DNA from 2 places in the Allobosea sp. LjRoot237 genome. Region 1 is predicted to be linked to the other one. Evidence: predicted binding sites of a transcription regulator. Region 1 holds the regulator's gene; the other holds the start of a gene.
The links. The regulator PhoB, encoded in region 1, activates phosphate uptake and scavenging genes when phosphate is short. The targets are predictions, from matches to a motif close to TGTCATNNANCTGTCAT.
Positions count from the first base shown of each region.

Region 1 (3,928 bases):
AGGACCATGCAGATGCTTTCGACCCTGGAATTGAGCCCGCAGACGCTGGACGTCGACGCTCCCGTCCGCATCGCCGTCAAGAACCTCGATTTCTACTACGGCGAGCACAAGGCGCTGAAGAACGTCAATCTCGATTTCCGTGACCGCCACGTCACGGCGCTGATCGGCCCGTCGGGCTGCGGCAAGTCGACCCTGCTGCGCATCTTCAACCGCATCTATTCGCTCTATCCCGAGCAGCGGGCGACCGGCGAGGTCATGCTCGATGGCCGCAACGTCATCTCGAACCAGGTCGACGTCAACGAGCTGCGCTCGCGCATCGGCATGGTCTTCCAGAAGCCGACGCCGTTCCCGATGTCGATCTACGACAACGTCGCCTTCGGTATCCGCCTCTACGAGAAACCGCCGAAGTCGGAGCTCGACGATCGCGTTGAGGGCGCGCTGCGCCGCGCCGCGCTCTGGGACGAGGTCAAGGACAAGCTCAAGGCCTCGGGCATGGGCCTCTCCGGCGGCCAGCAGCAGCGCCTCTGCATCGCGCGCACCATCGCGCAGAAGCCCGAGGTCATCCTGTTCGACGAGCCGACCTCGGCGCTCGACCCGATCTCGACTGGCAAGATCGAGGACCTGCTCGAGCAGCTCAAGACCGACTTCACCATCGTCATCGTCACCCACAACATGCAGCAGGCGGCGCGCATCTCGCAGTACACCGCCTTCATGTATCTCGGCGAAGTCATCGAGTTCGCCGCCACCAACACGATCTTCATGAACCCGCACAAGAAGCAGACGCAGGACTACGTCACCGGCCGTTTCGGCTGACGCCCTGAAATCGTCGGCCAGCCCCGAAGGATACGCCCCGATGTCCGACCATATCGTCCGCTCCTACGACGCCGATCTCGAGGGCCTGCGCCGCAGCCTCGCCGAGATGGGCGGCATGTCCGAGCGCATGCTCGGCGATTCGACCGTGGCGCTGGTGCGCCGCGATACCGTGCTCGCCCAAAAGATCATCAGCGCCGACCAGCGCCTCGACAACCTGCAGCGCGACGTCGAGGAGAAGGCGGTGCTGACCATCGCCCGGCGCCAGCCGCTGGCGAACGATCTGCGCGAGCTGATCTCGGCGATCCGCATCGCCGCCGATATCGAGCGGGTCGGCGACCTCGCCAAGAACATCGCCAAGCGCGCCGTCGCGATCTCCGGCCAGTTCTCGCCGCCGCACCGCGCTGTCGTCGGCCTCGAACATATGAGCCGCCTGGTCCAGGCCCAGCTCAAGGACGTGCTCGACGCCTACGCCGCCAGCAACGAGCAGAAGGCGATGGAGGTCTGGCGCCGCGACGACGAGATCGACGCGCTCTACACCTCGCTGTTCCGCGAACTCCTGACCTACATGATGGAGGACCCGCGCAACATCACCTTCTGCACGCACCTCCTGTTCTGCGCCAAGAACGTCGAGCGCATCGGCGACCACACCACCAACATCGCCGAGACCATCCATTACCTCGTTACGGGTCAGTCGATCGATGAGACCCGGCCCAAGCTCGACACCACCAACATTCTCGTCGACCTGCCGGCGGCCAATGGCTGAGCTTGGCAGAGGTTTGAACGGACGCTGACATGCCCGCACGCATCCTGATCGTCGAGGACGAGGAGCCGCTGACCCTGCTGCTGCGCTATAATCTCGAGGCCGAAGGCTTCGAGGTCGACAGCGTGGCGCGCGGCGACGACGCCGAACTGCATCTGCGCGACCACACGCCGGATCTCGTCCTGCTCGACTGGATGCTGCCCGGCCTCTCCGGCATCGAGCTCTGCCGGCGTCTGCGCACAAGGCGCGACACCGAGCGCGTGCCGATCATCATGCTGACGGCGCGCGGCGAGGAGACCGAGCGTGTGCGCGGCCTTGCCACCGGCGCCGACGACTATGTCGTCAAGCCGTTCTCGTTGCCCGAACTGATCGCGCGCATCCAGGCGCTGCTGCGCCGCGCCAAGCCCGGCCATGTCGCCGGCCTGCTTGCCGCCGGCGATCTCGAGCTCGACCGCACGACGCGGCGTGTCCGCAGGGCCGGTGCCGAGCTGCATCTCGGGCCGACCGAGTTCCGCCTGCTCGAATTCCTGATGCAGGCGCCGGGCCGGGTCTATTCGCGGGCGCAACTGCTCGACGCCGTCTGGGGCCGCGACGTCTATATCGACGAGCGCACCGTCGACGTCCATGTCGGGCGCCTGCGCAAGGCGATCACGCCGGCCAATGCCAAGGATCCGCTCCGCACCGTGCGCGGCGCCGGTTACGCCTTCGACGAGACGTTTGCGCGCGCCTGACACCTCCGTCAGCGCGGCGCTGCAACGATGACCGCTGCGCCGGCGAGGCAGAGCGCGGCGCCGGCTAGGTCGTAGCGGTCGGGTGCGACCTTCTCGACCAGCGCCATCCAGACCAGCGACGCGATGATATAGACGCCGCCATAGGCGGCGAAGGCGCGCCCGGCCGCGGGGCTGTCGACCAGGGTCAGCAGCCAGGCGAAGGCTGCGAGCGAGACCAGGCCCGGCAGCAGCCACCAGACCGGCTTGTCCAGTTTCAGCCAAACCCAGAAGGCGAAGCAGCCGGCGATCTCGGCCAGCGCCGCTCCCGCATAGATCGCGATCGTAGCCATTACGTGCCCGGCCCGAAGGCTGCCGCGAGCCGGGCGAAGACAGGGCGGTAAGCCTCGGACGCCAGCGGTGTCAGCGATTGGGCCTCGTCGAAGGTGAACCAGCGGATTTCGCTGTGCTCGTCATTGCTGATCTCGGGTTCGCCTGCCCATTCGCCCACGGTGAACAGATGCCAGAGCGCGGGAGTGACGCCGTCCGTCTCCGTCGTCTCGATGGTCTCGAAGCGGCGGAAACCTGTCGGCGTGACGCCGATCTCCTCCTGGAGCTCGCGGACAAGGGCTGCCTCGGCGCTCTCGCCGGGCTCGACGTGACCACCGATCGTGTCCCAGCAGGATGGGCGGTTCCAGCGGTGCGCGGCTCGCAATCCCAGCAGGAGCCGCCCCTCCCTGATCGGCAGGGCACAGGCGTATTCGATCGGGCTAGATCCGGGGATGTTCATGGATGCCTCGTGCATCGAGCCTGGCTTCGACGAAAAAAGCCGGCCTTTCGGCCGGCTTCCGCTATTCTGGCAGTCTCGCGTCAGTTGCTCAGGCGCGAATGACCTTGCGGTCGCGGCGCCGGTCGGCCGCCGGCTGGTAGGCGATACGGGCGTGATAGGCGCAATAGGGCATTCCGGTCGCGCTGCGGCCGCCGCAGAAGCGGAATTCCGGGGTGGTCGGATCGCCCATCGGCCAGCGGCACATATACTCGCGCAGCTCCATGATCGTGACCCGCTCGGAGAACGGCACGACCACATCCTCGGACGGAGCCGGCTCGCGCGCGACCTGTGCCTCGGCCTCGATCTCCGGCGCGAACTGCGGGGCGAGCGCGGTATTACCGCGGGTCAGGCCGCCGCCACTGCTGTGGTGGCCGGCCGGGTGGCTCGGCGGGCGAGCCACCGGCTTGCGCGGGCGCGGTGTCGCCGAACCCGGGCTCTTGGCGCGGCCCGACAGTCCAAGGCGATGCACCTTGCCGATGACGGCGTTGCGCGTGACGTTGCCGAGCTCGGCGGCGATCTGGCTCGCGCTCAGGCCGTCGTTCCAGAGCTTCTTGAGCAGCTCGACGCGTTCCTCGGTCCAGGCTCCGGCTTCGGTCATGGAGTTGCACCTGTCTTCGTCATGTCCCGCTGGCACGCCGGCGAGGCATAGGGAGAGATCATGGCGGAATCCGATACCGGCAGCGCCCGTTGCTAAACGGAAGCCGTTACGCCCGGAACTGACGATACTGGAGACGCCGCACGAGATGTCGTATCTGACGAGGGAGACCATACAAGATGGCCTGACTCGGCCACAAGAGTCGCCGAATCGTAATTCGGCTT
Region 1 covers NZ_CAXUQP020000001.1:5,364,795-5,368,722, reverse strand. The annotation lists gene pstB (phosphate ABC transporter ATP-binding protein PstB) at 7-813, shown strand; gene phoU (phosphate signaling complex protein PhoU) at 854-1,576, shown strand; gene phoB (phosphate regulon transcriptional regulator PhoB) at 1,606-2,304, shown strand; gene ACSQ24_RS26030 (YnfA family protein) at 2,313-2,633, opposite strand; gene ACSQ24_RS26025 (NUDIX hydrolase) at 2,633-3,070, opposite strand; gene ACSQ24_RS26020 (GcrA family cell cycle regulator) at 3,159-3,707, opposite strand.

Region 2 (3,928 bases), on a different contig from region 1:
CACCGGCCTCAGCGTCGGCCGGTTGCTCGGCGGCCGCTATCGCGAGCGCGTGCAGCCCTATTGCTCGCTCCTGATGGAGGAGCCCGACGCGATGCGGGACGTCGTCGCGAGCTATCGCGACAAGGGTTTCACCGCCTTCAAGATCGGCTGGGGCCCGTTCGGCCGGGCGCTCGACACCAAGCTCGACGAAGCGATCGTGCGCGCCGCACGCGAGGCCGCCGGCGAGCGCTCCAAGCTCTTCGTCGATGCCGGCGCCAGCGACGCGCTCTGGCCGCATGGGCTGAAATGGGCCAAGCGCACCGCCGAAATGCTCGCCGATTACGATGTCGGCTGGTTCGAGGAGCCGGTCCGGCCGGACGCGATCGACGACTACCGTGAGCTCCGTCGCTCCTCGCCGGTGCCGATCGCTGGCTGCGAGGTCCTGACAAGGCGCCAGAGCTTCATTCCCTGGCTGACCACCGGTGCCGTCGACATCGTCCAGCCGGATGTCACCAAAGTCGGCGGCATCTCCGAGCAGCGCCGCATCGCCTGGATGGCCTATGACCTCGGCATCAGATATGTCGGCCATGGCTGGAACACGGCGCTCGGCCTCGCCGCCGATTTGCAGATGGCGACCGCCTTCCCCGATGCCGACCTCGTCGAATTCATCGGCGGCAGCCCCTATGTCGACGGCATCCTCGCGAGGCCCTTCGATCTCGATGCGGAAGGCTGGCTGACGATCCCCGACCTGCCCGGCCTCGGCGTCACGATCGATCGCGACAAGCTCGCCAAGTATACGCCCAACCCGGCAGCGCTCTTCGCATAAGGGGCGCTAGCCAGCGCTAGAACCGCTTGGTCGAGAGCACGTCGAAGGTCCTGCCGATCGTCGCGACGGCCTTGTCGTAATCGGCCAGCGACAGGCAGGCGATCAGGGCGTCGATCACGGCAAGCTGCGCGATCCGGCTCGTCATCGCCTCGGTGCGGAACTGGGTCTCGCGCGCCATGGTGTTCAAGACGATGTCGGCATAGGCGAGCAGCGGCGACTTGCCGAAATTCGTGATGCAGATCGTCGTCGCCCCGGCCTCTCGGGCGAGCCTTGTCGCGGTGACGGTCTCGTGGGTCGAGCCGGAATGCGAGATGGTGATCGTTGCGACTTCGGGGCCGGTCAGCGCGGCGCTGATCGCCTGAACGTGGGAATCGACCACGACCTTGGATTCGACGCCGATGCGCAGCAGCCGATAGTTCGCGTCTTCCGCGATCGGGGCGGCGCTGCCGATGCCGTAGAGCTCGACGCGGCGCGTCCGACGGATCGCGGCGACGGCGCGCTCCATCGCCCCCCGGTCGAGTACCTTCATGGTGTCGTGCAGCGCCTGCAGATCGCTGCCGAAGATCTTCTCGATCACGGTGCCGGTATCGTCGGTGCGGGCGAGATCCTCGTGGATGAACTGCACCGGCTGCACCAGATCGCGCGCCAGCGCGATCTTGACCTGCTGGAAGCCGCGCGCGCCGAGCTGGCGGCAGAGCGAGATCACGCTGCCTTCGCTCGCTTCCGCCCGCTCGGCCACCTCCGTCACCGACATATGGACGACCTCGGCCGCATGGGCGAGGAAGACATCGGCGATGCGGGCCGCCGTGGGCGGCAGCGTCGGGCGGAGCGCCGTCAGCCGCTCGATCACGCCATCGAAGCCGTCATGCCCGCCACTGCGCGCCCGATCGGGGTTTTCCGCCATGGCGTCGGCATCCGGCTTGCGTTGAGAGATGGTCATGCCGGCAAGGCGAACACGCCTTCCTCTCGCGGGCAAGTTGTCTCGGCATCCACTTGCGGGAAAACCCCACCGGCGATCTCGACATAACGCAGGCCGAAGCGGCGCGCGCCCTCACCGTCGGTCCGGGGATTGTCGCCGAGCATGGCGACAATCCGTTTCGGCAGGCCGAGCAAGGCGAGCCCGGCATCGAACAATGTCGGCTCCGGCTTACCGATGAGCCGATAGCTGACGGGACCGGTGCAGGCGAGGAGCGCCGCCAGCAGCGCGCCGGTTTCCGGCACGACCGCACCCTCGGGGCCGGGATGGACGAGATCGGGATTGGCGACGACGAGCTCGGCCCCCGCTCGCACGGCATTGGCTGCGAGCGCCAGCCGCGCATGGCTGAAGCGCCGGTCGCGGCCGAGGAAGACGATATCGGGCCGCGTCCGAACCGGCACGAGGCCGCGCTCGCGCGCATGGCGCATGAGGCTGTCGCCCGCCAGCACGAGCACGCGAGCGCCCGGGCGTCGCGCGGCGATGTCATCGAGCGCGACTGCTCCCGCCAGCACGATACGGCTCGCCGGAACCTCGAGCCCCATCCGCCGCAGGTAGCTCGCCAGTTCCGCCGGCGTGTGCTCGGCATCGTTCGAGACCACGGCGAAGCGGCCGGCGCAGGCGTCCAGAAAAGCCCTGGCACCCGGCATCGCCCGGCCGCCGCAGATCAAGGTGCCGTCGAGATCGATCAGCCAGCCACGAATATCGTCCGCTACGTGCACCGCTAACTCCGCGTCGAAGTCGGGCATGCATGGACTGAGATTGTCTCAGTGTCAAACATGATACTGAGTGAGCTATATTCATAAGCTTGTCATGGAAGGCTGCCAGAAGGCTCGGGTCTCGGCCGGCCCAACCGGCCGCGCGGCGACACCCGCAGCCCGTCCCAGAGGACGCCATGCTCGCATTCCTAGGCAGCCGTCTCCTGCGCATGACCATCACCCTCTGGGCGATCGTCACGGCCGTCTTCCTGGCAACGCGACTGACCGGAAATCCCATCGATTTCCTGATGCCGGAAGGGCTCGATGCCGTCTCGCGGGCCGAGATGATCGCCTATTGGGGCCTCGACCGCCCGATCGCGGAGCAATACCTGCTGTTCTGGAAGTCCCTGCTCTCAGGCGATTTTGGGCTCGGCCTGATGGAGCGGCGGCCGGTCGCCGTGATCTTCGGCGAAAGGCTCTGGCAGAGCGCCTCCCTGCTGCTTGCGACGCTGGCGCTGACCATCGCGGTCGGCGTCCCGCTCGGCATTCTCGCCGCGCTTTGGCGCGGACAGCCGCGCGGCCAGAGCATGCTCTTCGTCGCCTTCCTCGGCTACGCGGTCCCGAACTTCGTCCTCGCCATCCTGCTGCTGCTCGTCTTCTCCTACACGCTGCACTGGCTGCCGAGCGCCGGCTCCGCCACCGCCCTCCACTATCTGATGCCGACGGTGGCGCTGGCCGCCTATTTCGTCGCGGCGCTCACCCGCTACACCCGCAACGCCATGCTCGACGTCCTCTCCGAGGACTATATGCGCACCGCCCGCGCCAAGGGCCTGTCCGAGCGCGCCATCATCCTGCGGCACGGGCTGCGCAATGCGCTGATCCCGGTCATCACCGTGCTCGGCCTGCAGATCACCACGCTCGTCTCCGGCGCCGTCGTGGTCGAGACCGTCTTCGCCTGGAACGGGGTTGGGGACCTGCTCGTCGGCGCGACACTGCGCCGCGATTATCCGGTGCTGCAGTTCGGCGTCCTCGTCGTCGCCAGCACCGTCATCCTCGTCAATTTCGCGATCGACCTCGCCTATGCCGCGTCCGATCCGCGCGTGCGCCTCGTCGGAGCCTGACCCGCCATGACCGAGATCGCAGACGCCAAGCTCATGCTCCCGCCGCGCCGGCTGCCGCGGCTCAAGCTCCCATCGCTGGGCGGCGCCAACATGCTGGTCACGGCAGCGGCGCTGCTCGGATTGATTTTACTCGCGCTCGCAGTGCTCGCCCCGCTGGTCTCGCCCTTCGAGCCCGACCAGCAGCGGCTCCTGGCGCGGTTGAAGCCTCCGGTCGGCAGCACCGGCGCCAACCCGCTCTACTGGCTCGGCACCGACCAGCTCGGCCGCGATCTGCTGTCGCGCTGTCTCTACGGCCTGCGCCTGACGCTGGCGCTCGCGCTCTTCGGCAGCC
Region 2 covers NZ_CAXUQP020000002.1:82,191-86,118, forward strand. The annotation lists gene ACSQ24_RS27975 (mandelate racemase/muconate lactonizing enzyme family protein) at 1-805, shown strand, start outside; gene ACSQ24_RS27980 (MurR/RpiR family transcriptional regulator) at 822-1,745, opposite strand; gene ACSQ24_RS27985 (HAD-IIA family hydrolase) at 1,742-2,500, opposite strand; gene ACSQ24_RS27990 (ABC transporter permease) at 2,674-3,597, shown strand; gene ACSQ24_RS27995 (ABC transporter permease) at 3,604-3,928, shown strand, end outside.
Region 2: a site for PhoB is predicted at 2,577-2,593, ahead of ACSQ24_RS27985 (HAD-IIA family hydrolase). Genes of this name have one in related genera too.